Regions from separate parts of the Micromonospora sp. IBSANI012 genome, predicted to be linked through region 2. Evidence: predicted binding sites of a transcription regulator. Region 2 holds the regulator's gene; each other region holds the start of a gene.
What was found. The regulator HrcA, encoded in region 2, represses chaperone genes, less so after heat shock. The targets are predictions, from matches to a motif close to GGTTNGCACNCTCNNNNNGAGNGTGCNAACC.
Positions count from the first base shown of each region.

Region 1 (10,523 bases), 600 kb from region 2:
GGGCGGCCCTCGAAGAGGAACTCGCCGGCGTCCGTCGGGTGGATACCGCTGATGCACTTGACCAGGGTGGACTTTCCGGCGCCGTTGTCGCCGACCAGCGCGGTCACCTCGCCCGGGTGAACGGAGAGAGCGACGTCACGCAGGACCTGCACGGGACCGAAGCTCTTGTCGATCCCGCGCAGTTCCAGCAGGGGGGTCGCGGACACGGGGTTCTCCTTTGCGCGTCGGCAGGGGTGCCGTCAGTTGACGCCGGCGGCGGCGCAGAGCTTGGCGTACTCCCCGGAGCAGACCTCGTCCTTGGTGACGAAGCCGTCGGCGATCACATCGGCGACGTCGTCGGCGTAGATGGCCTTGGGGGTGAGCAGGATGGCGTCGACGGCGCGGTCGCTCTCCGGATCCCGGACCGTCTGGCCGGTCTCCTTCCGCTCCCCGTTGGCCAGCGCGATGGCCAGGTCGGCGGCGGCCTTCGCCTCCTCCTTGATCGCCTTGTAGACGGTCATGCACTGGTCGCCGGCGAGGATGTTGCGCAGGCCCTGGGCGGTGGCGTCCTGGCCGGTCACCGGGATCCTGCCGTTGAGCTTGTTCTTCTTCAGCACCGAGATGGCCGCGTTGCCCAGGCCGTCGTTGGCCGCGAGGACGCCGTCGATCCGGCCCTCGGTCTGGGTGAGCATCTGCTCGAAGATGACCCCGGCCTGGGCGTTGTTCCAGTCGGGCACCCACTGGTCCGGGCCCTTGCGGAACTCCTCGGCGTCGAACTTCGGCTTGAGGATCGAGTCGTAGCCGCTCTTGAACAGGGTGGCGTTGTTGTCAGTCGGTGAACCGTTGAGGAAGGCGACGACCGGCTTCCGGGCGCCCTTCTCGGTCAGGCACCTGGCCAGGCCCTGGCCCTGGAGCTTGCCCACCGCCTCGTTGTCGAAGCTGACGTAGTACTGCGCCGAGCCGCCGAGGGTGAGCCGGTCGTAGTCGATGGTGGCGATGCCCTGCGACCGCGCCTTCTCCAGCACGGCCTTGCCGGTGCCGGAATCGAGATTGACGATCATCAGGACCGTCGCCCCATTTGTGATCATCTGCTCTGCGATGTTGGAGAACTGGCTCTTGTCACCCTGCGCGTTCTGGATGTCGGAGTCGATTCCGGCGGCGTCGAACGCCTCCTCGAGGAACCTGCGGTCCGCGCCCTCCCACCGGGCGGAGGACTTGCTGTCGGGCAGGATCACGCCAATCTTCGGTTTCCTGGCGCCACCGGCCGCGCTGCCGCTGGTGAGCTGGTCGCCGCAACCGGCCACGCCGTTGGCGGCCAGCACGCCGACGACGGTGAGTGCGAGGAGGCCCTTGCGCATCTGCACGGGTCCTTTCGGGGTGGGTGGTGGCAGGCTGGTTTGTTGTGAGCGGCAACGTATTGCCACCCGTGTCGGCGACGCAAGACTGCCAGCTCACGAGTTTGGCGGACCGCCGTAACGATCCCGTAACGCGGGAAAAGGCGCGATCTCCGCGAGTCCGATCCGCTCTTGCCGTTAGACGAGTTTCGGTGTGGAGAATCGTTTCCACACCGGTGCCGATTTCTTTTCCGGCAGCCGGAACTGATCAGTGGGCGGCGAGCGGGGCGGTGGTGGCGTCGGTCAGCGCGACCAGATCGGCCGCGGCCAGTTGGAGCTGGAGGCCGCGACGGCCGGCCGAGACGTAGATGGTGTCGTACGTCAGCGCCGAGGAGTCCAGCACCGTGGGCAGCCGCCTGCGCTGGCCGAGCGGGCTGATCCCACCCCGGACGTAACCGGTGGCCCGCTCGGCGGCCGCCCGGTCAGCCATCGTCGCCCGCTTGCCGCCGACGGCCGCGGCCAGCGCCTTGAGGTCCAGTTCGCCGGTGACCGGGACGACGGCCACCGTCAGCGCCCCGTCCACCTCGGTGACCAGCGACTTGAACACCCGCTCCGGCGGCACCCCGAGCGCCTCGGCGACCAGCGCGCCGTAGTTGGGCGCGTCGGGGGAGACGTCGTACGGGTGGGTGCTGTGCCGGATCTTCCGCTTCGCCAGCAGCGCCGTCGCCGGAGTGCCCTGTCCCGCCATGCCGGTCACGCTAACCGGACGCCGGACGTCAGCTCGCGACGGGCCGGCAGAGCAGCACGGTCGGCGCCCCGGCGACCCGGGTCAGCACCAGGCTCGCCGCCGCGTCGCCGGCCAGCCTGAGGTCGCGGCGCAGCTTCTCCGGCTCCAGCGCCGAGCCGCGCTTGAGGATCTCCACCCGGCCCACCCGGCGCTCCCGCAGCAGCGCGCGCAGCCGCTTGAGCGAGAACGGCAGCACGTCGGTGACCTCCAGGCAGCGGGCGAACGGGGTGGCGGTCGGGTTGTCCGCGTACAGGTAGGCGATGCTCGGGTCGGCGATCGTCGCGCCGAGGGTGTCGGCCAGCTCGGCGACCAGGTGCGCGCGGACCACGGCCGGGTCCGGGTCGTACAGGAAGCGGCGGGTCGGGCCGACGGCCGCCTCCGCCGCGCCCGAGCCGGTGAGCCGGTGCGCGACGTCGCCGCGCAGCACGGTGGCCCGCCGGGGCACCTCGGCGAGCCGGCCGCACCAGAGCGCCGCCTCGACCAGGTCGCCGTCCGCGCTCACCCACTCCGCCTCGGCGCCCGCCGGGATCAGCGCGTGGTCGATGCCGGGGGCCACCTTCACCACCGTGTACGGCACCCGCTCAGCCAGCCGGATGACGAAGTCCCAGGGTGGGGAGTAGGCGTTCGGGTCGAAGATCCGCCGGCCGGTGCCCGCCCGGCGTCGTGCCGGGTCGCAGAACACCCCGTCCACCCGGGTCACGTCGAACGCCGTCGCGTCGCCGCACTCCACGGTGAACTCCTCGGCCAGCCCGGCCGCCTCGGCGTTCGCGGCGGCCATCATGGCGGTCACCGGGTCGGCCTCCACCCCGTACACCCGGATGCCGGCGCGGGCGGCGGCGAGCGCGTCGGCGCCGAGGCCGCACCCGAGGTCGGCGAGGGTGCGCACGCCGGCGGCGCGCAGCCGCGCGGCGCGCCGGTCCGCGACCGGCCGGCGGGTGGCCTGCTCCAGCCCGGCCCGGGTGAGGAACATCCCGACGGCCTCCGGCCCGAACTTGCCCACCGCCCGGCGGCGCAGCTCGGCCTGGGTCAGCGCGGACGCGGCCAGCCCGGCCGGCACCCCGGCGGCGCGCAGCGCGGCGGCCGAGGCCAGCGGGTCGCCGCCGGCCAGCTCGGCCGCCGCGGCGAGCGCGGCCGACCCCTCGGGGGTACGCAGCGCGGCGAGCTGGTCGATGTCCACGCGCCCATTCTCCCGACCCGCCCCGCGCCGTCCGACCGGCCCCTGCCGCGTCGATCGTGGCCGTGCGGACGCGACGCGCTGGCACTCTCCTTGACGGAGTGCTAGCCGAGGAATAACCTGCGATTAGCACTCTCACCCTGAGGGTGCCAGCTCCCGGGCCATCCGGCGCGGGCGCTGAACGCCAGGCGGACCGGCACCCGCGACGACGGCCCCGCCCGGTGGCATGTGGCAGATTGACGCTGGTCGGCCCCGGTCGACCGGCAACGAAACCAGTACCCCAGGAGGGTATGCCCGTGACTACCGCGACCAAGGTTGCGATCAAGCCGCTCGAGGACCGGATCCTGGTCCAGGCGAACGAGGCTGAGACCACCACGGCGTCGGGCATCGTGATCCCCGACACCGCCAAGGAGAAGCCGCAGGAGGGCACCGTCCTCGCTGTCGGCCCGGGCCGCATCGACGACAAGGGCAACCGGATCCCGGTTGACGTGAACGTCGGCGACACCGTCATCTACTCGAAGTACGGCGGCACCGAGGTCAAGTACGCCGGCGAGGAGTACCTGGTGCTCTCCGCCCGCGACGTCCTCGCGGTCATCGAGAAGTAAGCAACCGATCAGTGTCGTTGCCCCGGTCCGGCTCGCCGGGCCGGGGCAACGGCGCTTCGAAGGGACATTCATGGCGAAGATCCTGAGCTTCTCGGACGACGCCCGGCACCTGCTCGAGCACGGTGTCAACGCCCTCGCGGACACGGTCAAGGTCACCCTCGGCCCGCGCGGGCGCAACGTCGTCCTGGACAAGAAATTCGGTGCGCCCACGATCACCAACGACGGCGTGACCATCGCCAAGGAGATCGAGCTCACCAACCCCTACGAGAACCTCGGCGCGCAGCTGGTCAAGGAGGTGGCGACCAAGACCAACGACGTCGCCGGCGACGGGACCACCACCGCGACCGTGCTGGCCCAGGCCATGGTCCGCGAGGGCCTGCGCAACGTGACCGCCGGGGCCAACCCGTCCGGTCTCAAGCGGGGCATCGACGCGGCGGCGGCCAAGGTCTCCGAGGCGCTGCTCGAGCGGGCCGTCGAGGTCTCCAGCAAGGAGGCGGTCGCGAACGTCGCGACCATCTCCGCGCAGGACGCCACCATCGGCGAGCTGATCGCCGAGGCGATGGAGAAGGTCGGCCGCGACGGTGTCATCACCGTCGAGGAGGGCTCCGCGCTCACCACCGAGCTGGAGGTGACCGAGGGTCTGCAGTTCGACAAGGGCTTCATCTCGCCGAACTTCGTCACCGACGTGGAGTCGCAGGAGTCGGTCCTGGAGGACCCGTACATCCTGATCACCACGCAGAAGATCTCGGCGATCGAGGAGCTGCTGCCGCTGCTGGAGAAGGTCCTCCAGAACAACAAGCCGCTGCTGATCATCGCCGAGGACGTCGAGGGCCAGGCGCTGTCGACCCTGGTGGTCAACTCGATCCGCAAGACCCTCAAGGTCTGCGCGGTGAAGGCCCCCGGCTTCGGCGACCGCCGCAAGGCGATGCTCCAGGACATGGCGATCCTGACCGGTGCCGAGCTGGTCGCCCCGGAGCTGGGCTACAAGCTCGACCAGGTCGGCCTGGAGGTGCTCGGCACCGCCCGGCGCGTCGTGGTCGACAAGGAGAACACCACCGTCGTCGACGGTGGCGGCCAGTCCTCCGAGGTCGCCGACCGGGTCGCGCAGATCCGCAAGGAGATCGAGGCCTCGGACTCCGAGTGGGACCGGGAGAAGCTGGCCGAGCGGCTGGCGAAGCTCTCCGGCGGCATCGCGGTCATCAAGGTGGGCGCGGCGACCGAGGTCGAGATGAAGGAGCGCAAGCACCGCATCGAGGACGCCATCGCCGCGACCAAGGCCGCCGTCGAGGAGGGCACGGTGCCCGGTGGTGGTGCCGCCCTGGCGCAGATCCTGCCGGTGCTCGCCGACGACCTGGGCCTGACCGGTGACGAGAAGACCGGCGTCTCGATCGTCCGCAAGGCGCTGGTCGAGCCGCTGCGCTGGATCGCCCAGAACGCCGGTCACGACGGCTACGTGGTGGTGCAGAAGGTCGCCGGCAAGGAGTGGGGCAACGGCCTCGACGCCGCCACCGGCCAGTACGTCGACCTGGTGAAGTCCGGCATCATCGACCCGGTGAAGGTGACCCGCAACGCGGTCACCAACGCCGCCTCGATCGCCGGCCTGCTGCTCACCACCGAGAGCCTCGTGGTGGAGAAGCCGGAGAAGGCCGAGCCGGCCGCCGCCGGTGGGCACGGCCACGGCCACGGTCACGGCCACCAGCACGGCCCGGGTTTCTGACCCACGGCGTACGCCGACTCAGGGCGCACCGTCTTCGGAGACGGTGCGCCCTGACGCGTCTGCGGGGGATTACGGAACGCTGACGTGGTTGGCGGTCGGTCCGGTTGATCGACAACACTGGTCCGATGAGCACCACGCCCCGCGGCCTCGCCGCGCTCGCCGGGATCACGGCCGCCGCCGTGGCCATCGGTGTCGCCGAGCCGGTCGCGGTCCTCACCGGCCCCCGGTCCGCCCCGCTGATCGCGGTCGGCGGGCTGGTCGTGGACGTCGTACCCGAGCCGTTGAAGCAGTTCGCCATCACCCTGTTCGGCACGTACGACAAGATCGCCCTGCTGGTCGGGACGGCGCTGCTGCTCGCCGCGTTCGCCGCGCTGCTCGGGCTGCTGGCGGTCCGCCGGCTGTGGATCGGCCTGGCCGGCATCGCGGCCTTCGCCGCCCTCGGCGTGGCCGCCGCCCTCACCCGGGCCGGCGCGGACGCCGCCGACGCGCTGCCCTCGCTGGTCGGGGCGGGGCTGGGCGGGTTGGTGCTCTGGGCCTTCCTCGCCGGCCCGCTGGAGGTCGACCCGTGGCCCTGGACCCCGCCGAAACCCCTGCCCGGCCCGTCGACGCCGCCGGCCGCGCCCGACCCGGAGACCCCCGGCCCTGCGTCGGCCGGCGCGGAGACCGCCGGCTCTGCGCCGGCCGGTCCGCACGCCGGCAGCTCTGGGTCGGTCGATGCGGACACGGCCGGTCCTGTGCCGGTCGACGCGGGCGCGATGGGCGGCCCGGCTTCGGTGACTGGTCCGCCGGCCGGGCGGGAGCCGTTGGAGAGCACCGACCCGGAGTCGCGGCGCCGGTTCCTGCGCGGGGTGGGCGTGCTGGCCGGCGGGGCCGCCGTGGCCGGGCTGGGCGGGCACTGGCTCGCCGGTCGCCGGGGCGTCTCGGCGGCCCGCCGGGCGGTCGCGCTGCCCACCCCGTCGGCGGCGGCCCCGGTCGTCCCGGCCGGCGCCGACCTGTCGCTGGCGCAGCTCGCCCCGTACGTCACCTCGAACGCCGGGTTCTACCGGATCGACACCGCCCTGGTGGTGCCGCAGGTCGACCCGGAGACCTGGCGGCTGCGGATCCACGGGCGGGTGCGCAACCCGATCGAGCTGAGCTTCGCCGACCTGCTCGCCCGGCCGATGGTGGAGCGGTACGTGACCCTGGCCTGCGTCTCCAACGAGGTGGGCGGGGACCTGATCGGCAACGCCCGGTGGTTGGGCGTACCCCTCAAGGAGCTGCTGGACGAGGCGGACCCGGAGGAGGGCGCGGACCAGGTGGTGGGGCGTTCGGTCGATGGCTGGACCTGTGGCACCCCGACGGCCGTGCTGCGGGACGGGCGGGACGCCCTGCTGGCGGTCGGGATGAACGGCGAGCCGTTGCCGGTCGAGCACGGCTTCCCGGTCCGGATGGTGGTGCCCGGCCTGTACGGCTACGTCTCGGCGTGCAAGTGGGTGACCGAGCTGGAGCTGACCAGCTTCGCCGACTTCGACGCGTACTGGGTGCCGCGGGGCTGGTCGGCGCAGGGGCCGGTCAAGACGCAGTCCCGGATCGACACGCCCCGCCCGCGCAACCGGCTCACCACCGGCCCGGTCATGGTGGCCGGGGTGGCCTGGGCCCAGCACCGGGGGATCAGCCGCGTCGAGGTACGCGTCGACGGCGGCCCGTGGCGGGAGGCGACGCTCGCCCCGACGGTGTCGGTGGACACCTGGGTGCAGTGGTCCTGGCGCTGGGACGCCACCCCGGGCGAGCACACCCTCCAGGTGCGGGCGACCGATGCCACCGGCGAGACGCAGACCGGTCGGGAGCAGCCGGTCGAGCCGGACGGCGCCACCGGCTGGCACACGGTCAAGGTCACCGTCCGCTGACCCCGACCGGGCCACCCCAGGTGCGCCGGTCCTGACCGGTTCGGCGCCCGGCGCCAGAGATTCCGGCCTGGCGGTGGCCCCGGTTGAGGGCCGCGGCTGCGCCGCCGGCGCGCCCGCTGGCGCCCGGTCCCAGGTCCCCGGGTCGCCGTTTCCGGTGTGTCGCGGTGTCCGACGGCTGCGACACCGCGACACGCCGCAATCGGAGTCGCCCCGGCGGCCGGACCGGGCGCGGCTCGGCACCCCCTAAGGCGACCGCCCCGCGGCAGGCAGGGCTGATCCGTTCACGTCATCAGATCCGTAGCGTCTCCGACCTACCTGCCCGGCCAGGCAGGAACCGGACCGGACCAGACCGGGACCGGACCAGACCGGGACCCGAACGACGGGACCCCGGCAGACCGGGACCAGATTGGACCTGGCCGCCCGGCCCAGGTTCCCAGGCCGGGAACGCGCCGACGCCGCGCTCCGGTTGCGGAGCGCGGCGTCGGTCGGGGTCTCTCGGCCGGGTCAGGCGACCTTGCGCTGGTCCGGCACGGCGGACTTGTGGGGGCGGCCCAGGCGGGCCTCCAGCCGGGCGATGTCGACCCGGATCTGCCGACGGTCGGCCAGGTCCTCCCAGCCCAGCGCGAGCAGCCGCAGCCGCTCGGACTCGCTGAAGCCGCCCCAGACGCCGTACGGCTCGCGGACGGACAGCGCGTGGGCGGCGCACTCGGCGCGGACCGGGCAGGCCCGGCAGACGGCCTTGGCGCCGGACTCGCGGCGCAGCCGTGAGGAGCCGCGCTCGCCGTCGGGGTGGAAGAACTGCGCGCTGTCGCGGCCTCGGCAGGCACCGAGCCGCTGCCAGTCCCACAGGTCGACGATGGGTCCGGGCAGTCTACGTACGTTCGACATCAGCACCCCTCCTCCCGCGCGGCACCGCGGAGGTCTCGTTCGCATCCGGTGTCCGGGCGGCGGTCCGCGCAGGCGCACCGTTTCCGGCCTGGCGTCTCGGTACCCGACCTTTCCCCGACTCACACTTCTGTGATCGAAAACCTCGGACAAGTCGCGGCATATGCCCTGGATGTCGGAAAAGTTCGGAGGATTGCCGGGAACCTCCACCCCGGCCCAGCCGGCCATGGTCTGCTCTCTGCGGAGAGGAGACCACCGTGCGTACCGTTCTCGTCTGCGTCCGGACACCGCTCGCCGCGCAGCAGTTGACCTCGGCCGCCGCCCGGCTCGGCCTGGCCGCGGTCGTGCGGACCGCCGTCTCCGACCCCGAGGTGATGCTGCGGCTGGCCGAGCGCCCCGTCGACGTCGTGCTCGCCGACACCGCCCTCACCCGACCCGACAGTGCCGGCTTCGTCCGCCGGGTGCTTGCCCGCGCGCCGCAGGCCGCCGTGCTGCTGCTCGGCGCGGAGGAGTCCGAGGCCGCCGCGGCGACGATCAACGCCGGGGCCCGGGGCCTGATCCAGGGCACCGACCACGATTTGACCAGCGCGGTGGCCAAGGCGCTGCTGCTGCTCTCCGCCCCCGGCCGGACGGCCCGGAACCGGGTCACCGACCCGGCCCGGGACACCGCCGCGGTCGGCGCGCCGCCCCGGCCCTCGGCCGGGCGTACCCCGGGCAAGCCGGGCCCGGGCTGGTCCGCCGGACCGGCCGAGGGGCCCGGGGGACCGTCGGTGGTGCCGGTGCAGCGCGGCGACGACGAGGCCGAGCCGGAGGCCGCCGCCGAGCCGGAAGCGCCCGCGCCCACCGGCCGGCGGGGCGCGCCCGGCGCGCGCAGCGGGCGCGGCGCCGTGGGGTTGACCGAGCGGGAACTCCAGGTGCTGCTCGGGATGGCGGAGGGGAAGAGCAACGCCGAGATCGGGCGGGAGCTGTTCGTCTCGGAGGACACCGTCAAGACGCACGCCCGACGGCTGTTCCGCAAGCTCGGCGCCCGGGACCGCGCGCACGCGGTGGCCGCCGGTTTCCGCGCCGGCCTGGTCGCCTGAGCCGGCCGCCCGCGGTCGGGCCCGGTCGTCCGGGCTCAGTCGTCGGAGGGGGTCTCCTCCTCGGCCGCCTCGGTCAGCGTGTCGTGCACCCCGTCGGCGTAGCCACGGGCGTAGTCCCAGGTGACGTAGTGGTCGGGGTCGGGGTCGTACGCCGGCTCGTGCACCCGCGGCCGGCCGGAGCTGAGCAGGTGACGCAGGTTGCCCCGGAGCAGGTCCCAGTCGAAGTAGTGCGGCTCGCGGCAGTCCTCGCACTCGATCACCAGCCCGCGCACCCCGATCGGCGACAGCAGGGCCTGGTAGATCTCCAGGTCGGCCAGGTCCTCCAGGACGTCCTGGCGCTCGACCTCCGTCAGCGGGTCGAGCGGGTCGTCCTCACGCGGATCGTGCAGGCCAGCAGCCGGATCGGCCGGGTCGCCGTTGAACGGGTCGATGGGCTCGTCGTGCACCCCCTCACCGTAGTCCCAACACTCCCCGAACGCGTCCCCCCGGCCACCCCGGTGGCCTCGCCGACCCGCGCCGGCACCGCCGGGGCCGGCCCAGCTCAATGGGTACGATGAAACGACGCGCCGTCACCTCGGCGTGCGCCGGTGCCCGCGCGCGCCACCTCGCTGAAGCCCGTCCGAGCAGCTCAGGAGAGCAATCGTGGAGAATTCGCCCAGCACTGATCTTCCCGGCGGCGTCGGCAACGGCGAGCCGGGTGGTCACCTGCCGGAGCTGCCGGCCGGCTCGGCGCGGGTGGTGCCGCTCGGTCTGACCTTCGACGACGTGCTGCTCCAGCCGGGCGAGTCGGACGTGGTGCCCAGCCGGGTCAACACCCGCACCCGGCTCACCCGCAACATCGAGCTGACCGTGCCGCTGCTGTCCAGCGCGATGGACACGGTCACCGAGGCGCGGATGGCGATCGCGATGGCCCGCCAGGGCGGCATCGGGGTGCTGCACCGCAACCTCTCGCTGGAGGACCAGGCGCTCCAGGTCGACCTGGTCAAGCGCTCCGAGTCCGGCATGATCACCAACCCGGTGACCGCCAGCCCGGACGACACCCTCCGCGAGGTCGACGAGCTCTGCGGCCGCTAC
Region 1 covers NZ_CP199933.1:5,768,937-5,779,459, reverse strand. The annotation lists gene ACTWM8_RS26665 (ATP-binding cassette domain-containing protein) at 1-206, opposite strand, end outside; gene ACTWM8_RS26660 (sugar ABC transporter substrate-binding protein) at 240-1,337, opposite strand; gene ybaK (Cys-tRNA(Pro) deacylase) at 1,582-2,061, opposite strand; gene ACTWM8_RS26650 (THUMP-like domain-containing protein) at 2,090-3,277, opposite strand; gene groES (co-chaperone GroES) at 3,565-3,879, shown strand; gene groL (chaperonin GroEL) at 3,950-5,596, shown strand; partial or broken gene ACTWM8_RS26635 (molybdopterin-binding oxidoreductase) at 5,722-6,213, shown strand; partial or broken gene ACTWM8_RS26630 (molybdopterin-dependent oxidoreductase) at 6,415-7,482, shown strand; gene ACTWM8_RS26625 (WhiB family transcriptional regulator) at 7,987-8,370, opposite strand; gene ACTWM8_RS26620 (response regulator transcription factor) at 8,625-9,449, shown strand; gene ACTWM8_RS26615 (DUF5319 domain-containing protein) at 9,485-9,895, opposite strand; gene guaB (IMP dehydrogenase) at 10,092-10,523, shown strand, end outside.
Region 1: groES (co-chaperone GroES) is a predicted target of HrcA. The motif match lies at 3,399-3,429, and genes of this name have one in related genera.

Region 2 (10,523 bases):
GAAGCGGACCCGCTTCACCCCGTGGTCGGGCGCGTGCGACACCAGCCAGTGGGCGTACCGCCAGCCGTCGCGACGGTCGGCGGCGGGCACGGTGAGCCCGGTCAGGGCGGCCACCGTGCCGGTGCCCGGCAGCCCCCAGTCCAGGGTCAGGCCGCGGGTCAGCGCCGCCGCGGCCGCCTCGCCCCGCATGACCGGCGTGCGGCTCACCGTGCAGGCCACCGCGCCGGTCGCCTCGCCGAGCAGGGCCCGGGTCAGCACCTCGGACTCGTCCGCCCACTTCTGGTACGCCGTCGGGAAAGCCGACCGCTGGACCGCCTGGGCCGCGTCGGTGACCCGCATCTCCTCCCAGCCGCGCACCTTCTTCAGCGCGGCGTAGAAGCGGTTGGCCGCGTACCGCTGGTCGCGGATCTGCTGCGGGGTGCCCCAGCCCTGGCTCGGCCGCTGCTGGAACAGGCCGATCGAGTCCCGGTCGCCGCCGGAGAGGTTGCGCAGGCCCGACTCCTGGTACGCGGTGGCCAGCGCGACCACCACCGCCCGCTCGGGCATCTGCCGCTGGATGCCGATCGCCGCGATGGTCGCCGCGTTCGCCATCTGGTCGGCGTCGAGCAGCACCGTGCCGTCGGCCTGGACGGTGCAGGTACGGCTGGCCACGGGGAGCCGGAGCTCGCCGCCGAGCTGACGGACGACGACCCAGACCCCGAGAAGAGCGACGACCGCGAACACGACACCGACTGCGACAATTGCCCGACTTCGCACCCGCACCTCCTGTTTCACGGTCATCCCCAGCGTACGTGCCCGAAAAGGCGAGCCGGGTCGGCCGACCGGTTCACATTTTCGGGAGCAAAGGAAGGAAACGCGCCTAATCCACCGGCACCCAGGCGGCGTTCCTCTTCTCGCGGAAGGCGAGCACACCCTCGCGGCCCTCCTCGGAGAGGAAGTAGCCGGTGGAGAGGGCGGACAGCTCGGCGATCTCGCCGCGCAGGTCGGTGGGGGCCGGGCGGCGCAGCAGGCCCTTCGCCCCGGCCAGCGCCCCCGGCGCGCCGCGCACCAGCGAAGCGCAGTAGCGCTCCACCGCCGCGTCGAGCCCGTCCGCCGGCACCGCCGCGGTCACCAGGCCGATCTCGGCGGCCCGCCGACCGTCGAAGGTGTCCCCGGTCAGATACAGCTCGGCCGCCGCGCGCGGGTGCAGCCGGGGCAGCACCGTGGCGGAGATGACCGCCGGGATCACCCCGATCCGCACCTCGGTGAAGGCGAACGTCGCCTCCTCGGCGCAGACCGCCAGGTCGGCCGCCGCGATCAGGCCCAGCCCGCCGGCCCGCGCCGGCCCGGCCACCTTCGCCAGCACCGGCTTCGGGCACTCCCAGACCGCCGCCAGCACGTCGCCGAGCATCCCGGCCGGCACGCTCCCGCTGGCGTACGCGGCGGCCGTCTCCTTCAGGTCCGCGCCCGAGCAGAAGACCGGCCCGGTGTGGTCCAGCACGATCACCCGGACGGCGTCGTCGGCGACCGCCGCGGCGACCCCGGCCAGCAGCTCGGTCATCAGCGGCGTGGAGAGCGCGTTGCGGTTGTGCGGGCTGTCCAGGGTGAGGGTGGTCACCCCGCGGGCGGTGGCGGCCCGCACGAGGCGGTCGGGAGAGGTCATGCCGGGCACACTAGTGGCCATGCCCGGCGTCCTTCCAGAAGGCGAGACCGTCCCCGTCGACGGGTCGCTGCCCGCCACCGCCCTGCGCGCGGTCGGCGCGCGCGGCTTCGGCGTGTACGTCCACGTGCCGTTCTGTGCCAGCCGCTGCGGCTACTGCGACTTCAACACCTACACGGCGGCCGAGCTCGGCGGCGGCGCCGACCGGGAGTCGTACGCCGACACCGTGCCGGCCGAGCTGGCGCTGGCCGCCCGGGTCCTCGGCGACACCCCGCCGCCCCGGGTGGACACCGTCTTCGTCGGCGGTGGCACGCCGACCCTGCTCCCCGCCGACGACCTGGCCCGCATCCTGGACGGCATCGACCGCACCTGGGGGCTGGCCGCCGACGCCGAGGTGACCACCGAGGCCAACCCCGAGTCGGTCACCCCGCAGTCGTTGCGCACCCTGCGCGCGGCCGGCTACACCCGGATCTCTTTGGGCATGCAGTCCGCGGCGCCCGGGGTGCTGGCGATCCTCGATCGCCGGCACAGCGCCGGCCGGGCGGTCGCCGCCGCACTGGAGGCCCGCGACGCCGGGTTCGAGCACGTCAACCTGGACCTGATCTACGGCACGCCGGGGGAGAGCGCGGCGGACTTCGCCGCCAGCCTCGACCAGGTGGTCGCCGCCGGGGTGGACCACGTCAGCGCGTACGCCCTGATCGTGGAGGACGGCACCCGGCTCGCCGCCCGGATGCGGCGCGGCGAGCTGCCGTACCCGTCGGACGACGTGGCGGCGGACCGGTACCTGGCCGCGGAGGCCGCCCTCGGCGCGGCCGGCTTCTCCTGGTACGAGGTCTCCAACTGGGCCCGCTCGGAGGCGGCCCGGTGCCGGCACAACCTGCTCTACTGGACCGGCGCGGACTGGTGGGGCCTCGGCCCGGGGGCGCACAGCCACGTCGGCGGGGTGCGCTGGTGGAACGTCAAGCACCCCACGGCGTACGCGAAGCGCCTGGCCGCCGGGGAGTCGCCGGGCCTGGCCCGGGAGGTGCTGACCGCCGGCGAGGCGCACATGGAGGACGTCATGCTCCGGCTGCGGCTCGCCTCCGGCCTGCCGCTGGACGCCCTCGACCCGGCGGGTCGGGCGGCTGCCGAGCGGGCGCTGGCCGACGGCCTGCTGGACCCGGCGGGGCACGCGGCGGGGCGGGCGGTGCTCACCCTGCGCGGGCGGCTGCTGGCCGACGCCGTGGTCCGCGACCTGCTGCCCTGATCCCGTGCGGCCCGGCCGGCCCGGGTGGGCCGGCCGGGACCGGTCACTTCTTGAAGGCGTAGCTCGCTGGGTAGCGGTAGACGACGCCCTCGGTGGCCTTCACCCCGCCGATGATGCCGAAGATGATCGGCACCAGAGCGGTCAGGATCGGGATGAAGAAGAGCACCCCGCAGGTGACGATGGCCAGGACGAAGCCGATGATGTTGGCGATCGCCCAGGTGATCTGGAAGTTCAGCGAGGCCGTGGCGTGCGCCCGCACGGTCGGGGACTGCTGGCCCTTGGCGGAGAGTGCGATCAGCGGCGCCACCCAGCCGAGCAGGCTGCCGCCGACGATCACGCCGACCGGGCCGCCGAAGTGCGCGATCAGCGACCAGGTCTTGTCGTCGTCGGTGGCGTAGCCGGCGCCCGGGGCGCCGTACCCGCCGCCGGGAGCGCCGTACCCGCCGGCGGTCGGATAGCCGACGCCCGGCGCGGAGTAACCGCCCGGCGGTGGGTAGCCGCCCGACGGCGGTTGGTCACCGGTGGGTGGCGGATAGCCACCGGGCGGGGGATAGCCGCCCGCCCCGGGCGCCCCGGACAGTGGTGCGGTGGGCGGCTCGTACGACGAGCCGGACGGGGCGGTCGGGTCCGGGCGGTCGCCGGGGTCCCCCGCTCCGGGAGGGCGAGGTGGTTCAGTCATGGACGTCACGGTAGGGGTTGCCGGCAAGCCCTCACCAGAGCGACACCGCCCCGGATGTCCGGATGATCGGCCCTGGCGCGCCGTTCGGGCGGCGGGGCGCACCCGTGGTCCGTCGCTGATCATCGCGTCAGCGGGGACGCCGACGTAGACTGGCACTCGCTACAGTCGAGTGCCAGTGCGCTCGCCCGGGGCGCCTCAGCCGCCCCGGGCCGACGTGCGTCAGGAGGTGGGGAGATGGGTCTCGACGACCGCAAGCTCGCCGTGCTGCGCGCGATCGTCGAGGACTACGTCGCCACGCAGGAGCCGGTCGGCAGCAAGGCCCTGGTGGAGCGGCACCAGCTCGGCGTCTCGCCGGCCACGGTGCGCAACGACATGGCCGTGCTGGAGGAGGAGGGCTACATCCGGCAGCCGCACACCAGTGCCGGCCGGGTGCCCACCGACCGTGGCTACCGCCTTTTCGTCGACCGGCTCTCCCGGGTCAAGCCGCTGAGCCCGGCCGAGCGCCGGGCGATCGAGCGCTTCCTGGTCGGCGCGGTCGACCTGGACGACGTGGTGCACCGCACCGTGCGGCTGCTGGCCCAGCTGACCCGGCAGGTCGCCGTGGTGCAGTACCCGTCGCTGGCCCGCTCCTCGGTGCGCCACCTGGAGCTGGTGCCGATCTCCACCACCCGGCTGATGCTGGTCATGATCGCCGACACCGGCCGGGTCGAGCAGCGGCTGGTGGAGCTGCCCGCGCCGATCCCCGCCGACCACGTCACCGACCTGCGCCGGCTGGTCAACGAGAAGTTGGTCGGCAGCCGGCTGTCGGAGACCCCGCCGCTGGTCCAGGCGCTGGTCGACGAGTCCGCGCCGCACCTGCGCGGGGCGATGACCACGCTCTCCACCGTGCTGCTGGAGACCCTGGTCGAACGGCACGAGGAGCGCATCGCGCTCGCCGGCACCGCGAACCTCACCCGGGGCGGCCTGCTCGACTTCCAGGGCTCGCTGCGCCCGATCCTCGAAGCCCTCGAGGAGGAGGTCGTGCTGCTCAAGCTCATCGGGGAGGCCGAGCCGAGCACCACCCGGGTGCTCATCGGCGACGAGAACGAGATCGACAACCTGCGGGCCGCCTCGGTGGTCAGCACCGGGTACGGCCCGGGCGCGACCATCGTCGGCGGTCTGGGCGTGCTCGGGCCCACCCGGATGGACTACCCCGGCACCATCGCCACGGTGAGGGCCGTGGCACGCTACGTGGGCGAGCTGCTGGCCCAGAACTGATCCAGGGCAGGGGCCGGCACCCGGCTCCGGCCGACGACCGGCGCAACGCGAGACGAACATGAGGACACCGAACGCAGTGGCCAGGGACTACTACGGCATTCTCGGCGTGAGCCGGGAAGCCTCCGACGACGAGATCAAGCGCGCCTACCGCAAGCTGGCGCGGCAGTTCCACCCGGACGTCAATCCGGACCCGGAGGCTCAGGAGAAGTTCAAGGACATCAACGCCGCGTACGAGGTCCTCTCGGACGACCGGAAACGGCAGATCGTCGACCTGGGTGGCGACCCGCTCGCCCCGGGTGGCGGCGGCGCGGGGCCGGGCGGCCCCGGCGGCGCGGGCCCGTTCGTCGGCTTCCAGGACATCATGGACGCGTTCTTCGGCGGCGCCGCGGGCGGCGCCCGGGGGCCGCGGCCGCGTACCCGGCCGGGCGCCGACGCGATCCTGCGGCTGGAGCTGGACCTGCACGAGACCGCGTTCGGCGTCGAGGCGCCGATCACGGTCGACACCGCGGTGCTCTGCACCACCTGCGCCGGCGCCGGCACCGCCGCCGGCACCCACCTGGCCACCTGCGAGGCGTGCGGCGGCCGGGGCGAGGTGCAGTCGGTGCAGCGCACCTTTCTCGGCCAGGTGGTCTCCGCCCGCCCCTGCACCGTCTGCCAGGGGTACGGCACCACCATCCCGCACCCCTGCCCGACCTGCGCCGGCGACGGCCGGGTGCGCACCCGCCGCTCGCTGACCGTCAAGATCCCCGCCGGGGTCGAGGACGGCATGCGGATCCGGCTCGCCCAGCAGGGTGAGGTGGGCCCGGGTGGCGGCACCGCCGGCGACCTCTACGTGGAGATCCACGAGCGGCCGCACGACGTGTACTCCCGCAAGGGCGACGACCTGCACTGCCGGGTCACCGTGCCGATGACCGCCGCCGCGCTCGGCACCCGGCTGACCATCAAGACGCTGGACAGCGAGGAGACGGTCGACGTCAAGGCCGGCACCCAGCCGGGCAGCACGCTGCGGCTGCGGGCCCGGGGCGTGCCGCACCTGCGCGGCACCGGCCGGGGCGACCTCTACGTCCACCTCGACGTGCGGACCCCGACGAAGCTCGACGCCGACCAGGAGAAGATGCTGCGCGACTTCGCCAAGACCCGGGGCGAGGAGGTCGCCGAGCTGACCAAGCAGGGCGGCTTCTTCTCCCGGATGCGCGACGCCTTCAACGGGCACGCCTGAGGTGTCCGCGCCGCTGTTCCTGGTCGAGGCGCTGCCCACCGGCGACACGCTGACCCTGAACGGCCCGGAGGGCCACCACGCGGCCACCGTGCAGCGGCTGCGCGTCGGTGAGGAGCTGCTGCTGGCCGACGGCCGGGGCGGCACGGCCGCCGCCGTGGTCACCACCGTCGGCCGGGGCACCCTCGACCTGCGCGTCACCTCCCGCGGGTACGCCGACGCGCCGGTGCCCCGGATCGTGGTGGTGCAGGGCATCGCCAAGGGGGACCGGGGCGAGCTGGCCGTGCAGGCGATGACCGAGGTCGGGGTGGACGAGATCGTGCCCTGGGCGGCGTCCCGCTCGGTGACCCAGTGGCGCGGCGACCGGGGCGTACGGGCCCGGGACAAGTGGGTGGCGACCGCCCGGGAGGCGGCCAAGCAGGCCCGCCGGCCCTGGCTGCCGGTGGTGGCCGGCGCCCCGGACGAGTCCACCGGGACCGTGGTCCGGCGGATCGCCGGCGCCGGCGCCGCGTTCGTGCTGCACGAGGAGGCCGAGGAGCGGCTGACCACCGCCGAGCTGCCCGACACGGGCGAGATCGTGCTGGTGGTCGGCCCGGAGGGCGGCATCGCCCCGGTCGAGCTGACCGCCTTCGCCGACGCCGGCGCCCGCCCGGTGCGGCTCGGTCCGTCGGTGCTGCGCACCTCCACGGCCGGGGTGGCCGCGCTGAGCGTGCTGGCCACCCGCCTCGGCCGCTGGTAGCCGGCTCGGTCAGGGGCGGGGGAAGACCGGCACCGGCTCCTCCTCCGGCCGCAGGTCCAGACCGGCCGGGCCGATGATCAGCGGGTCGGGCGTGCCGACCACCGCCGGATCCTTGCCCACCGTTTGGCGAGGGCCGGCCGGCGTCAGGTACGCAGGTAGGAAGCGCCGTTGAGGTCGACGATGGTGCCGGAGGCCCACTGCGCCTCGGGGCTGGCCAGCCAGTGCACGGCGGCGGCGATCTCCTCGGGGCGGGCCACCCGGCCGAACGGGCTCTGCGCCCGGATCGCGTCGCCCTGCTCGCCGGTCAGGTGCTCCGTGGTCATGTCGGTCGCCACGAAGCCCGGGGCGACCGTGGCGATCGCGATGCCGTACGGCGCGAGCGCGACGGCGAGGGACTGCCCGAGCGCGTTCAGGCCGGCCTTGCTGGCGCCGTACGCGGGCTGGTCCGGCTCGCCCCGGAACGCGCCCCGCGACGACACGTTCACCACCCGGCCACCGCGTTCCCGCATGTGCTGGGCTGCGCACCAGGTGACGTTGCCCGCCCCGGTCAGGTTGGTCTCCAGCACCCGCCGCCACTGCCGCTGCCACTGCTCGTACGAGGCGCCGAAGACCGGGTGCGGGGCGTCCCGCTCGCCGTACACGCCGGCGTTGTTGACCAGCACGTCGAGCCCCCCGAGCCGGGCGGCGGCGTCGTCCACCATGGTCTTGACCGCCGCCGGGTCGGTGAGGTCCGCGCGGACCACCACGTGGCCGTCGCCGGGCAGCTCGGCGCGGAGCGCCTCGGCCAGCTCGGCCGAGTCCCGATGGTGGATCGCCACCCGGTCCCCGTCCGCCGCGAACGCCCGCGCCACGGCGCGGCCGATGCCGCGCGAGGCCCCCGTCACCAGTACCGCTCGTGAAGTCACGCGGCACATCATGCCCGAGGCCCTCGGCACGCCTTACCATGCCCCGATGGGATCCGACTGCCTGTTCTGCCGCATCGCCGCCGGGGAGATCCCGGCCACCATCGTCCGGGAAACCGACACCACCCTCGCCTTCCGGGACCTCGCCCCGAAGGCGCCGGTGCACGTGCTGGTCATCCCGAAGGAGCACTACGCCGACGTGGCCACGCTGGGCCAGGGCGACCCGAAGCTCGCCGGCGACCTGCTCGCCACGGCGGCCGCGGTGGCGGAGGACGAGGGGCTGCTCGGGGACGGCTTCCGGCTGATGTTCAACACCGGCGCGTACGGCGGCCAGGAGCTCTTCCACGTGCACGCGCACCTGCTCGGCGGCGCGCCGCTCGGCCCGATGCTGGCCCGGAACGTCGCGTGACGGCTGGGCCCGACCGGCTGGCCCGGATGGTGCGCCGGGTGCAGGCGCAGGCCCGGGTGCCGGCCCTGGCGGCGGCCCTGCACCGCGCCGACCGGCCGCTGTGGACCTGCGAGGCCGGCGGCACCGGCACCGACGCCGACCTCGGCCCGGGCACCCGGTTCCGGATCGGCTCGGTGACCAAGACCTTCACCTCGGTGCTGGTGATGCAGTGCCGCGACGACGGCCTGCTCGACCTGGACGACCCGATCGGCCGTCACCTGGCGCTACCCGCGCACGGCGAGCTGACCGTACGCCGGCTGCTGTCGCACACCGCCGGCCTGCAACGCGAGCCGTACGGCGACGTCTGGGACACGCTGCGCGCCCCCGGCGCGGACGAGCTGGTCGCCGAGCTGGCCCGGGCCGAGCGGGTGCTGCCGACCGGGCGCCGCTACCACTACTCCAACCTGGGCATGGCACTGCTCGGTCGGCTGGTCGGCGAGCTGCGCGGCGGCTCCTGGGCCGAGGTGCTCACCGAACGGGTGCTGACCCCGCTGGGCCTGGCCGCCACCTCGGTCACGCCGGGGCCGGCGGCGGCCACCGGGTTCCTGGTCGACGCCTACTCCGACGAGGCACACCCGGAGCCGCCGACCGACTTCGGCGCGATCGCCCCGGCCGCCCAGCTCTGGAGCACCGCGACCGACATGGCCCGCTGGGCGGCCTTCCTGGCCGACCCGGTGGCGCTGGACCCGGCCGGCGCGGTTCTCGCCCCGGCCTCGCTGGACGAGATGCGCTGGCCGCTGACCACCACCGACGAGACGCTCTGGGCGGCCGGTTTCGGGCTCGGCCTGATCCTGGTGCCGTACCCGGACCGGGTGGTGCACGTGGGGCACGACGGCGCCATGCCGGGCTTCCTCGCCGCGGTCTACGGCCGGCGCGGCGGCGACGGCACGGCCGGCGCGATGGGCTGCGCGGTGCTCGGCTCCTCCGGCACCGCGGCGGAGGTCTTCGACCTGCCGCACCGGCTGCTGGCCGCGTCCGCCGAGCACGACCCGGCCGACGTCACGCCGTGGCGGCCGGGCGAACCCGCCCCCGGGCCGCTGCGCGGGATGCTGGGCCGCTGGTGGGGCGAGGGCTTCGAGTACGTCTTCAGCTGGCACGACGGGGCGCTGCGCGCCCGGGGCGCCGACGACCCGGCGGGGAAGCCCCCGGCGGTCTTCGCGCCGCTGCCGGACGCTCCGGACGTCTTCCGGACGGTCGCCGGTCGGGAGGTCGGCGAGCTGCTGCGGCTGACCCGGGACGAGCACGGCACGGTGGTCCGGATGCACTGGGCGACCTACCGCTTCACCCGCCGTCAGGAGGCCTTCGACCGGTACGACTTCCGCGCCGGCTGACCCGGCCCCCGCCCTGGGCGCGGGTGCGTGGTGTGGGTGCCGCCGGGAGGTATCGCCCGCCCTGCGCCCGCCCCGGGGGCGGCGGAAATGGACGCGGTGCCGCGGGTGTTGAGCGGATACGATGGGTGTAACGTCCGCACGCCGCGCCAGCAGGGCCGGCGGCCGAGATCGGAAGCAGGTGGCGCAGGGCCCGACGGCCCGATTTATGACCGGCACCCCACCTCCCGGCCCGCCCCGGGTGCAGACCAGGATCACGGTTCCCGATTCCAAGATCATGGTCAACCTGCTCGGCGCGGGTGACGAGATCCTGCGACTCGTCGAACGCTCGGTCGACAGTGACGTGCACGTGCGCGGCAACGAGATCACCATCACCGGTGCCCCCGCCGACAACGCCCTCGCCGAGCGCCTCTTCAGCGAGCTGCTCGAACTGATCGAGAAAGGCGAGACCCTGACCACTGATGCCGTCCGGCGTACCGTCGGCATGCTCGAGCAGGGCAGCGCGGAGCGGCCCGCCGAGGTCCTCACCCTCAACATCCTCTCCCGGCGCGGGCGCACCATCCGCCCCAAGACGCTCGGGCAGAAGCGCTACGTCGACGCGATCGACACCCACACCATCGTCTTCGGCATCGGCCCCGCCGGCACCGGAAAGACCTACCTCGCCATGGCGAAGGCCGTCCAGGCGCTCCAGGCGAAGCAGGTCAACCGGATCATCCTGACCCGGCCGGCGGTCGAGGCGGGGGAGCGGCTGGGCTTCCTGCCCGGCACCCTCAACGAGAAGATCGACCCGTACCTGCGGCCGCTCTACGACGCGCTGCACGACATGCTCGACCCGGAGTCCATCCCCAAGCTGATGGCCGCCGGCACGATCGAGGTCGCGCCGCTGGCGTACATGCGGGGCCGGACCCTCAACGACGCGTTCATCATCCTGGACGAGGCGCAGAACACCACGCCCGAGCAGATGAAGATGTTCCTCACCCGACTCGGCTTCAACTCCAAGATCGTCGTGACCGGTGACGTCACCCAGGTCGACCTCCCCGGCGGGACGACCAGCGGTCTGCGGGTGGTC
Region 2 covers NZ_CP199933.1:5,166,809-5,177,331, reverse strand. The annotation lists gene ACTWM8_RS23850 (hypothetical protein) at 1-762, opposite strand, end outside; gene ACTWM8_RS23845 (enoyl-CoA hydratase-related protein) at 860-1,642, opposite strand; gene hemW (radical SAM family heme chaperone HemW) at 1,662-2,885, shown strand; gene ACTWM8_RS23835 (DUF4870 domain-containing protein) at 2,929-3,564, opposite strand; gene hrcA (heat-inducible transcriptional repressor HrcA) at 3,799-4,821, shown strand; gene dnaJ (molecular chaperone DnaJ) at 4,898-6,040, shown strand; gene ACTWM8_RS23820 (16S rRNA (uracil(1498)-N(3))-methyltransferase) at 6,042-6,776, shown strand; gene ACTWM8_RS23815 (SDR family NAD(P)-dependent oxidoreductase) at 6,920-7,681, opposite strand; gene ACTWM8_RS23810 (histidine triad nucleotide-binding protein) at 7,728-8,087, shown strand; gene ACTWM8_RS23805 (serine hydrolase domain-containing protein) at 8,084-9,457, shown strand; gene ACTWM8_RS23800 (PhoH family protein) at 9,663-10,523, shown strand, end outside.

Region 3 (10,523 bases), 840 kb from region 2:
CAGCCGTTACAGCTACTGGCCCGCCGCGTTGTTGTCGGTGTTCGACACTCGCACGGCAGCGAGATCGGCGTGTTCATCACCGACCAGGCCGATAGCCGGTCACCGACTGAAGGTCCGAAGGGCGGAGCAGCCGCATGGAGTTCGACGTCACCATCGAGATCCCCAAGGGAACCCGCAACAAGTACGAGATGGATCGCCAGACCGGCCGGATCCGGCTAAACCGCACCCTGTTCACCGCGACTCAGTACCCGGCCGACTACGGCTTCATCGAAAACACCCTCGGCGAAGACACCGACCCCCTCGACGCGCTGGTGCTGGTACAGGAACCGACCTTTCCCGGCTGCCTCATCCGATGCCGGGCCATCGGCATGTTCCGGATGCGGGACGAGAAGGGGCCCGACCCAAAGGTGCTGTGCGTGCCCACGGCTGACCCTCGCCTCGCGCACCTGGGCGACATCACGGATCTGGAACACTTCCACAAGCTGGAGATCCAACACTTCTTCGACGTGTACAAGGACCTGGAGCCGGGCAAAAGCGTCGACGTCGAACGCGGGATCTGGGCAGGCCGGACCGAATCTGAGGCGGAGATCAGACGCTCACAGGAACGCGCCCGCCAGCCGACCTCTGCGCAAACGGCGGCGTGGTGACACTCTCCGGCGACGTGGGCAGCCTGCCCGAGCGGCATACGGCGAAACGGGCGGCCATGCGAGTAGCCGGCGTCCAGGCCGTCACCGACGACATCGTGGTCCGCGACCCGGGCGTGTCCGGCGCCAAGGACAGCGACATCGCCGAGGCGGCGAACCAGATGCTCAGCTGGGCGGTCGACGTACCCTCCGACACGGTCAAGGCAGGGGTCCGCGATCACGTGGTCACCCTGTCCGGCACTGTCAACTGGCAGTACCAGCGGGAGGCCGCGGCACGCGCGGTCATGTACTTCAAGGGCGTCACCGCGGTCGCCAACACCATCAGGCTGATCGCGACCACTCCAGCGTCCGATGATCTGAAAGCCGCGATCGACGGGGCGATCCTGCGCAACGCCCAGCTCGACTCCCACCAGATCAAGGCTGATGTCAACGGCGCGGAGGTGACGCTGCGCGGGTCCGTGCGATCGTGGGCCGAACGCCGTCAGGCCGAGAAGGTGTCGTGGTCAGGTTCCGGCGTGACCAGCGTCAAGAACCATCTCACCGTCGCCGCCTGATTCCAGATCCACCCTGCCGTCCCTGACGGCACGACAGCTCAATCCCTTGACGGGGCCGGCGAGTGCGGCACGCAGCCGCACTGGCCGGCCCCGGTCTGTGACAGCCCCGAAGGTCGTCGCTGCCCGGCAAGCCGACGCCGGGCGTCTATGGCTTGTCGGCGATGAGTACCTCGGTGGTCAGGAACAGCGCGGCGATCGACGCGGCGTTCTGCAGCGCGGAACGGGTCACCTTGGCCGGTTCGACGATACCCGCTTTGATCATGTCGACGTACTCGCCGGTGGCAGCATCGAGGCCGTGGCCGGCGGGAAGTGAGTTGACCTTCTCTGCCACCACGGCGCCCTCAAGGCCGGCGTTGCTGGCGATCTGCTTGAGCGGCGCGGTCAACGCGACCCGCACGATGTTCGCGCCGGTGGCCTCGTCACCGGCAAGGTCGAGCTTGTCGAAGGCCGTGACCGCGGCGTTGGCCAAGGCCACGCCGCCGCCGGGGAGTAGGCCCTCTTCGATGGCGGCCTTGGCGTTGCGGACGGCGTCCTCGATGCGGTGCTTGCGCTCCTTGAGCTCCACCTCGGTGGCCGCGCCGACCTTGATCACCGCGATGCCGCCGGCCAGCTTGGCCAGCCGCTCCTGCAGCTTCTCCCGGTCGTAGTCGGAGTCACTGTTGTCGATCTCGGCGCGGAGCTGGGCGACCCGGCCGGCGATCTGCTCCACGTCACCGGCACCGTCGACAATGGTGGTCTCGTCCAAGGTGGCGACCACCTTGCGGGTTCGGCCGAGCATGTCGAGGGTGACGTTTTCCAGCGTGAGACCTACGGTGTCGCTGACGACCTGACCATTGGTGAGGACGGCAAGGTCGGCCAGCATGGCCTTGCGACGGTCACCGAAGCCGGGTGCCTTGACAGCCAGCGACGCGAAGGTGCCACGGACCTTGTTGACGATCAGGGTTGCGAGAGCCTCGGCCTCGACGTCCTCGGCGACGATGGCCAGCGGCTTGCCCGCCTGCATGACCTTCTCCAGGATCGGGAGCAGGTCGGTCAGGTTCGAGATCTTGTTCTCGACGATGAGGAGGTACGGGTCGTCGAGAACGGCTTCCATCCGTTCCGTGTCGGTGACGAAGTAGGGCGAGATGTAGCCCTTGTCGAAGCGCATGCCCTCGGTGAGCTCCAGCTCCAGGCCGAAGGTGTTGCTCTCCTCGACGGTGATGACGCCTTCCTTGCCGACCTTGTCCATCGCCTCGGCGATGAGTTCACCGACGCTTGCGTCGGCGGCGGAGATGGACGCGGTGGCCGCGATCTGCGCTCTGGTCTCGACGTCCTGGGCCTGGTTACGTAGCGCCTCGGTCACCGCGGCCACGGCCTGCTCGATGCCGCGCTTGAGCGCGATCGGGTTCGCGCCCGCGGCGACGTTGCGCAGCCCCTCCCGTACCAGGGCCTGGGCCAGGACGGTCGCCGTCGTGGTGCCGTCGCCGGCCACGTCGTCGGTTTTCTTGGCGACTTCCTTGACCAGCTCGGCACCGAGCTTCTCGTAGGGGTCGTCGAGTTCGATCTCCTTGGCGATGCTGACACCGTCGTTGGTGATGGTGGGCGCGCCCCAGCTGCTGGCCAGCACGACGTTGCGGCCCTTCGGGCCCAGCGTCACCTTCACCGTGTCGGCGAGGATGTTCATGCCACGTTCGAGGCCGCGACGGGCGTCTTCACCGAATGCGATCAACTTGGCCATCTGCGTCGTCCTCTACTCGTCGTGCTGACGTGCAGCACTGATCGGACCGACCTGCGATGACGTACGTGTACGCCCCACCAGAGGGCTCATCCCATTCGGCTGGCACTCGCAAGGGGCGAGTGCTAACTACGGTCTAGCACTCGCCGCCTGAGAGTGCAAGGAACGCGAAGATCATCCTCCCGTGGTCGGACCCCAGCACCCGGTCGACCACTCCGACACGATGCGGGCCGTCGCCGCCCCGGCCGCCATCGACGAGACATACCCCGATCTGCCCTGACTTGGGCGCCCAGGCAGCGGTGATCCCGAACGCCAACCGGGTAGATCTGCCGGCACGGGGGAGCAGATTGGGAGCAGCAGGTCGCACTGAACGGCCCGCAACTGCACTCAACAGCGTTGAACTGCTCTGAACGGCACTGGCCCCGACCTGCGGTTCCACGTTTTGGCTGGTCAGAGGCGGTGCAGCGTCCCGGTTCACACCAGAGTGCTCAGCCGTATTGCACAGCAGTCGACGGCTGTCCATGTCGCCTGCTCGGGGAGTATGCGCAGGTTAGGGCGGTAAGGAGCCGCTGGACGGCCTGGCCTTGCATCTGGGAGCAGATTGGGTGCAGCTTGGCGAAGTGGTCACCGCGCCCGGAGTGCTCAATGGAGCCAGGCAGCGCCGAGCGCTCCGACGTGCGGTGATGCGGACGGACGGGGCGGTGTGACCTCCCAGAGAAGACCGAAGTGTTCACCCGCCCGGAGCCTCAGTGGTGAGCAACTTCAGGTGCCGGGTCGATGGCTGGGACGCGCCAGCGATGCGGCCGCGTCATAGGTGTGCGTCTCTGCGGGCGTCTGTCTCTCTCGAAGATCAATCTCAGCGGCGCCAGGCTGACCTGGGCTTCCTGCTCGGTGACCTCTTCGGCGTGCCCGAAGGCGTCTACCTTCTCGGGTTATCGCTGGTCAGCCAGCGATGTCCTCAACTGCCGATGATCGGATGCCTGGCCGGTACATGAACACTGGGGTGCTTGGAACCTTGCCCGGACTACCCTCATTGGCGTGCCCGTTGATGATCTTCCGTTGCCTCCCGCGTTCGAAGCGGTCACGGCCTGGGCTGGTACTGGGCGGGTGATGCGTGCTACCGAGCTGGACGTGGCGACGTGGTGGCTTCCCGAGCCGCAGAAGGCCGCGCTGGTCTCCTGTGGCGTACCGCTGATCGATGACCTCGTGAGTGCGGTGTCATTCCACGCAGAGCCGACGATGTACCGGTTGGCGAACTCCGACGACCTGGACTGGGTGTACGGTGCCGCGCCGGGGACCGGTGAGGTGCAGACATGGTCGTCGGACGGCAGCACCTGGTTCGTCAACTCAACGATCACCCACTGGCTGTGTTCGCTGCACATGGTTGGTAGCTGGCTGACCAGCTCAACCGTCATCGGCCGCTGGGACGAAGACGGACAGGCCGAAGAGGAAGCGCTCGCGGAGCTCGCCGACCTGTTGGAGCGGATCAGGGCCCTTGACCCGCCCGCGTTCGGGGACGGCGACCATGCAACCCACTTCTGGCCCGCAGTGCTCGACCGGTGGCTTTACTGATCGATGCAGACATCCTCTTCTGCCTGTCTGTCGTGCACTGCAGTGCGCCGGCGATCACCACGCTCCGTACGTCGCTTCGGCAGACTGATCGGTGGGCGGGGTGCGCGCTCGTGCCGATGTGAGCGAGTCGGGCAGGCGACCGGGCAGCGGGACGCAGTCGACCGCGCAGTCGCACGCAATAAACCGGTGACGTCGGTGGTCATCTCCGCGACACTGGCCGACGTGGAAGAGGTCGAGGTCGTCGTCGCCCACCACGAGCGCGCGACCCTGCGCGTCGACGACGTGTTCCTGAAGATCGACGCTGATCAGACCGGCACCGATGTCGAGGTCGAGGCGATGGCCATGGCGCCGGTCCCTAATCCGGAGATCCTGTGGCGCAAGCCGCCCGTGCTCGCGCTCGCCGCCCTCCCCGGGACGGCGCTCGGCCGCCTCGGCGAGCCGTCGACCGCGTCGCCGGCGGCGTGGGCCGCGGCCGGTGCCGCCGCACGGATGCTGCACGACGCGCCGTTGCCGCCCTGGCCCGGTCGCCGCCTCGACGAGTTGGCATCGCGCCTCGACGGCGAATGCGAGTGGCTCGTCACGAACGGCGTCCTTCCCGCTGACCTGGTCACGCGCAACCGCCGGGTTGCCGAGGCTGCGCTTCGGCCGTGGACTCCGGTGTTCATGCACGGCGACCTGCAGACCGCCCATGTGTTCGTCGACGACGACGAGATCACCGGCGTTCTCGACTGGTCCGAGGCGGGCCAGGGCGATGCCCTGTACGACCTCGCCATCTTGACGCTCGGACACGAGGAGCACCTCGGCGACGTCCTCGCCGGCTACGGCACCGACGTCGACCTCGACGTCATCCGCGCGTGGTGGTCATTGCGAAGCCTGCTGGCGATCCGCTGGCTGGTAGAACACGGCTTCGACCCGGCCGCGCGAGGCTGCGAGGTCGACGTGCTGAAACCCCGGATGTGAGGCCGCACGAGCCCGCCTGCCACGAGTGCCGTGCGCGATCTGCGCGTGTTGCGGTGCCGTCCGATCATGCCGAGATGAGTGTGCCGAAGTCGGCCGCCGACGCCCAGCAGATGGCGTCGATCATGAGTAGCCGCAGGCATGGCGCCTGCACCGCGGTGAGCGACCGTGGCATCTCGGTCGAATGTGGTGCGCTTGACGTCATCGGGTATCCACGGGCTCGGTTCGGCAGCCCATCCGTGGTCGTCTGCCGCACCGCCCTTTCTGCTCTTGGGAGATCGGCTCGATCGAAGGGCACCGACAGCCGATCATTACGGGTGTCCCTTGCACCACCCGCGCGCGGGCCACCGCCGCGTTCGACCCTGCGGGCTCGGACACCTCAGCCGAGGGCGGGCCGAAGGGCTCGGTGACCTCGAACTGCTCCACGTTGATCGTTGTCCTGTTCCGGATGGAGGATTCGGTGCTGGCTCCGCTGAGGTATGGCGCGTTCCGATACCTGGCTGCTGGCCGGCTGGTCAACATGCTGGGCAACGGTGTCGCTCCCATCGCGCTGGCCTTCGCCGTACTCGATCTGACCGGCTCGGTGCGCGACCTGGGCCTGGTGGTCGGCGCGAGATCGCTGATGACCGTGCTGTTCGTCCTCTTCGGCGGGGTGGTGGCCGACCGGATTCCGCGCCGGCTGGTGCTGGTCGGCTCCAATGTGCTGGGCTCGCTGACGCAGGCGGCGGTGGCCGCCCTGGTGCTCACTGGCACGGCGACGATCCCGCTGCTGCTGGCGCTCGGTGCGGCCAACGGCATCGTGAGCGCCCTGTCCCAGCCAGCCTCAGCCGCCGCGACACCGCAGACCGTGCCGCCGGAGCTGATCCAGCCGGCCAACGCGCTCATCCGGCTCGGCATCAACGCGGGCATGATCGGTGGTGCTGCGCTCGGTGGCCTCTTGGTGGCCGCCGTCGGGCCCGGCTGGGGCCTCGCCGTCGACGCACTCACCTTCGCTATCGCGGCTGTCGCGTTCACCGGAGTCCGGATCGCTGCACCGCAGGCGACGAGCACCCGCACGAGCATCGTCGCCGACCTCCGGGAGGGCTGGACGGAATTCACCGCACGGACCTGGGTCTGGGTGGTGGTGCTCGGCTTCATGATCCTCAACGCGGCCCTCGCCGGCGGCGTGAACGTGCTCGGCCCGGCCGTCGCGGACGAGACGATCGGCCGTAGCGCCTGGGGCGTGGTGTTGGCGGCGGAAACCGCCGGAATGGTCGTCGGCGGCTTGATCGCCCTGCGGATCCGGGTGCGCCGGCTGCTGCTGCTCGGGGTGGCCTGCATGTTGGCCGAGTCGTTCCTGCTGTTGGGGCTGGCCCTGGCGCCCACCATCGTCGTGCTGTTGTCGGCCGGAGTGGCGGTCGGCATCGCCGTCGAACAGTTCGCGGTGGTCTGGGACACGTCGATCGCGCAGCACATCCCGGCCGATCGACTGGCCCGCGTCTACTCCTACGACATGTTGGGGTCATGGGTCGCCATCCCACTCGGCCAGATCGCGGTCGGACCGGTCGCCGCGGCGATCGGCACCCACGACACGCTGCTGATCCTGGCGACATTGGTGGTGCTCTCGGTCCTCGGCATGCTGGCCAGCCGGGACGTCCGCCGGCTGCAGGCGGTAGCCCCCGCCCGCGCCGCCGACGCAGCGCAGACCGAGCCAGCCGACGGCGGACCGAGCGACGGCCCTACCACGAAGTCCACCGAACCAGCCGCCCACGCCTGACCCGGCGGTGGACTTCCTCGGTGCCAGCCGCACCCTCAGTTCGAAGAGCAGGATCAGCCGCCGCCATGTACTGCGGCTCACTCTTGCGCATACTGTGGCACCACGCAGTGTGACGTAGGCCCGTGTCCTTTCGATGGAGGTTCCACGTGTCCACGTGGAACTGGGCCCTATTCCTGGTGCGCGCCGTCATGGCGCACCAGGGCGACGAACTCCAGGACGACGCCACGGCGATGTTCCTCGAGTGGCGACCGCCGCGAAGCCCGCTCGCCCACCTCTCTGCTCTCGCCGCCGCCGGCCCGGGAGAGTCCGACGGTCGATCCCGCCGACCTTCGTGCCGAGACGGACCCGCGTCACAGTTCGCGGGCCAACGCGGTCAGCATCCCCTCGACGATCGGCTCGGCCCGCCGTACGCAGTCGCAGTCCGCGCCGTGGGCGTCGCGATGCCAGACGATGAGGTATTGCAGAGCGAGCTGGTTGACCTGGTAGTCGTGTTCGGCCTTGACCCGGTCGGTGTCGGCCTGGCGGTTCTGGCTGAGCAGGATCAGTGGGGCGGCGTAGGCGGCCTGAGTGGAGAAGAGCAGGTTGAGCAGGATGAACGGGTAGGGATCCCAGCGGTACAGCACGGCGACGACGTTGATGGCTAGCCAGACCGCGACGACGGCGGTCTGGACGATGATGAACCGCCAGGACCCGAACACCGAGGTGACCGAGTCGGCCAGGCGTTGTCCGGAGGTGCGGTGATCGTGCCGGTACTGGTTAGCGGGGTGTCGGTGGTGATGTGGGGTCATGTCGGCCGCGACCCTTCGGGGTGGAGGAGCTGTCGCCCGCGGCTGGGCCGGGACTGAGTGCCTTCGGCCGCAGCCGGTCGATGCTCTGTCGGGCGGGCAGTCGCGGCGCGTGCGGCGGCCCGGCGTTGTCGCTGTCGAGCATCCCCAGACGCACCACCAGGTACGGATGGCCGAGGTCGGCCACCAGCCGCCGCACGGTCTGGCGGGTGCTGGCCACCTCGACGGTGGCGCTGAGCGGCAGGACGGACACCCCCAGTTCGACCGCGGTGAGCCAGGCCGACGACAGGGCTTCGCCCGCGCGCAGCCAGTCCACTGGCTGGTCGTTGGGACCGTAGAGCACCCCGTACCCGGCATTGCGGTCGTGCCCGGTGCTCACGGACAGGTCGCCGTGGTGGCCGAAGTCGCGGCCGGGCACGGTCGTCTGCGGAGCACGGAGGGGAATCGTGTCGTCGGGAACACCGACGCCCGCTGGTCGGGTGCCACCGGTCCAGTACGCCAGCTCCGCCTGCCACGCCGGATCGGCGGTCTCCGTCTGTTGGGCGTGACCGGCTGCGGCGGCGAGGTCCATCACCTGGTCTGGTCGCAGAATGTGCAGCCAGGCGCCTTCGGCCTGTACCGCGTCGGCAATGGCGCGCAGGTCGTCGGACCCGACCGGCGGTCCGGTCACCGGGCGGCGATCGGTGTGCCGTAGCCGGATCGTGTGCGTACGGCGGACGGCCTGCAGTTCGACCGGCGCCCGCCCGACGACGCGTAGCTGCGCGAGATGCTCGGGTTCGGTGGGGTCGGGGATCCGGGTCACGATGGCGCGCCAGCCCTGGGCCGCCAGGGCGATCCGGGCGTGCTGCAGGGCGGCCCCGCAGCTCAGCGTCGCGAGCCGGGCGTCGGGGTCGGTGACGGCGAGCGCCCGGGCGCCGTCGGCGAAGAGGCCCAACCTGGTCCCGCCCACCCGCCACCGCCAGGGCTGGGTGTTGTGGATCGACGGCGCGTAGCCCGCCACGGTTGCTGCTCCGACCAGCGCCTGGGTCACGGCCCGAGCGTCGGTCGGTTGAGTCTGCGTCGGCACGACAGCGTCCCTTCGTGGATCTCTGTGGCGCCGGGCGGTGCCGGTCACGAGTCTCGCTCGGTCATGGCGCGGCCCGAGGCCCAGCGGTTGGTGGCATCGGTTCATTGCGCCCGGCTCGACCGGCGAGGCCGGTGGCGGGAGTGGTCCGCGACGTCGCGCCGCGATTGCGTCCCAGAACGGGAACAGGCCGCCATCGGGACCTCAACCGAGGGCGGGTGCACCAGCGGTGAATTGTCAGCCACCGGGGTCCCGAGCGACACCCGTAGCCTACGCTCCCGCACCGCTGGCGGCGATGATCGGATTGGACCCGCTTCCGGACCAGCCCGGTCGATGCGTCCCCGTTCGCGCGGTGCCTTTCCCGCTGACTGCGCGTATGGTGAGGGTGTCGCTCGGGCCCCCGGTGGCTGACCGCCCGCCGCCGTCGATCCGCCCACGAGCCGACTAGTTTCCGTTGCTGTCGCACCGCGCTGCGCGCGGCCGACCGACCCGTTGTGGCACGGATTCACTGGCCAGACCAAACGACTTACCCACGGCCGTTCGCGTCGTGGGACTGCTCGATGAGCATCGAAGGATCGTGAGCGCGATGGCCTACATCGCCAAGGACCACAGCAGCACCGTACGCACCTCCGTACCGAGCGCCGGGCTGGCACCGCTGGTGCCGGACGTTGCCGGACTTCAGCCCGCGGGGGAGCAGGTCAGGCCGATCGGTATCGCCACCGACCGCGGCCGTGGATCGGCGCCGACCGCCAGGACCGAGGTCGGCCCACACCTCAGCGCGCCGGTGCGGTATCTGCTCGCGGGCATCCGGCTCGCGCTGGGCTGGATCTTCCTGTGGGCGTTCCTGGACAAGATGTTCGGCCTGGGGCACGAGACGACCGCCGCGAAGTCCTGGGTCAACGGTGGCAGCCCCACGGAGGGATTCCTGGGATCCGCCACCAGGGGCCCGTTCACGGGTTTCTACCACTCGATCGCTGGCACCGGCCTGACCGACCTGCTGTTCATGGGCGCGCTGCTCGCCATCGGCGGCGCGTTGATCCTGGGCGTGGCGATGCGGCTGGCAGCCGGTGGCGGAGCGCTGCTGACCCTGATGATGTGGACCGCGGTCCTCCCGCCGGTCAACAATCCGTTCATGGACGACCACCTCATCTACGCCGCCGTGCTGATCGTCCTGGCCCTGCTGGGCGCCGGCAGCACCCTCGGACTCGGCGCCATCTGGGCCGGGATCCCGTTCGTGCGACGCACCGCCTGGCTCAAGTAGGGCCGGATGGTTGCCATGGAGGACGCGGGCAAGAGCGCTGGGGAGGTCGAGATGAACCAGGTTGCGGAGCATGACCGGCGCATCGTCGTCGGGGTCGACGGATCGCCGGGATCCAGGACGGCGCTGCGGTGGGCGATGACCCAGGCGGAGCTGACCGACGCGCGGGTGGAGGCGGTGAGCGCGTGGCAGGACCCGGCGGTGTACGGATTCGCGTACG
Region 3 covers NZ_CP199933.1:4,327,156-4,337,678, reverse strand. The annotation lists gene ACTWM8_RS20015 (inorganic diphosphatase) at 135-647, shown strand; gene ACTWM8_RS20010 (BON domain-containing protein) at 662-1,198, shown strand; gene groL (chaperonin GroEL) at 1,344-2,915, opposite strand; gene ACTWM8_RS20000 (SUKH-4 family immunity protein) at 3,951-4,484, shown strand; gene ACTWM8_RS19995 (phosphotransferase family protein) at 4,671-5,444, shown strand; gene ACTWM8_RS19990 (MFS transporter) at 5,902-7,197, shown strand; gene ACTWM8_RS19985 (DUF1003 domain-containing protein) at 7,548-7,985, opposite strand; gene ACTWM8_RS19980 (Acg family FMN-binding oxidoreductase) at 7,954-9,012, opposite strand; gene ACTWM8_RS19975 (hypothetical protein) at 9,632-10,306, shown strand; gene ACTWM8_RS19970 (universal stress protein) at 10,313-10,523, shown strand, end outside.
Region 3: groL (chaperonin GroEL) is a predicted target of HrcA. The motif match lies at 3,013-3,043, and genes of this name have one in related genera.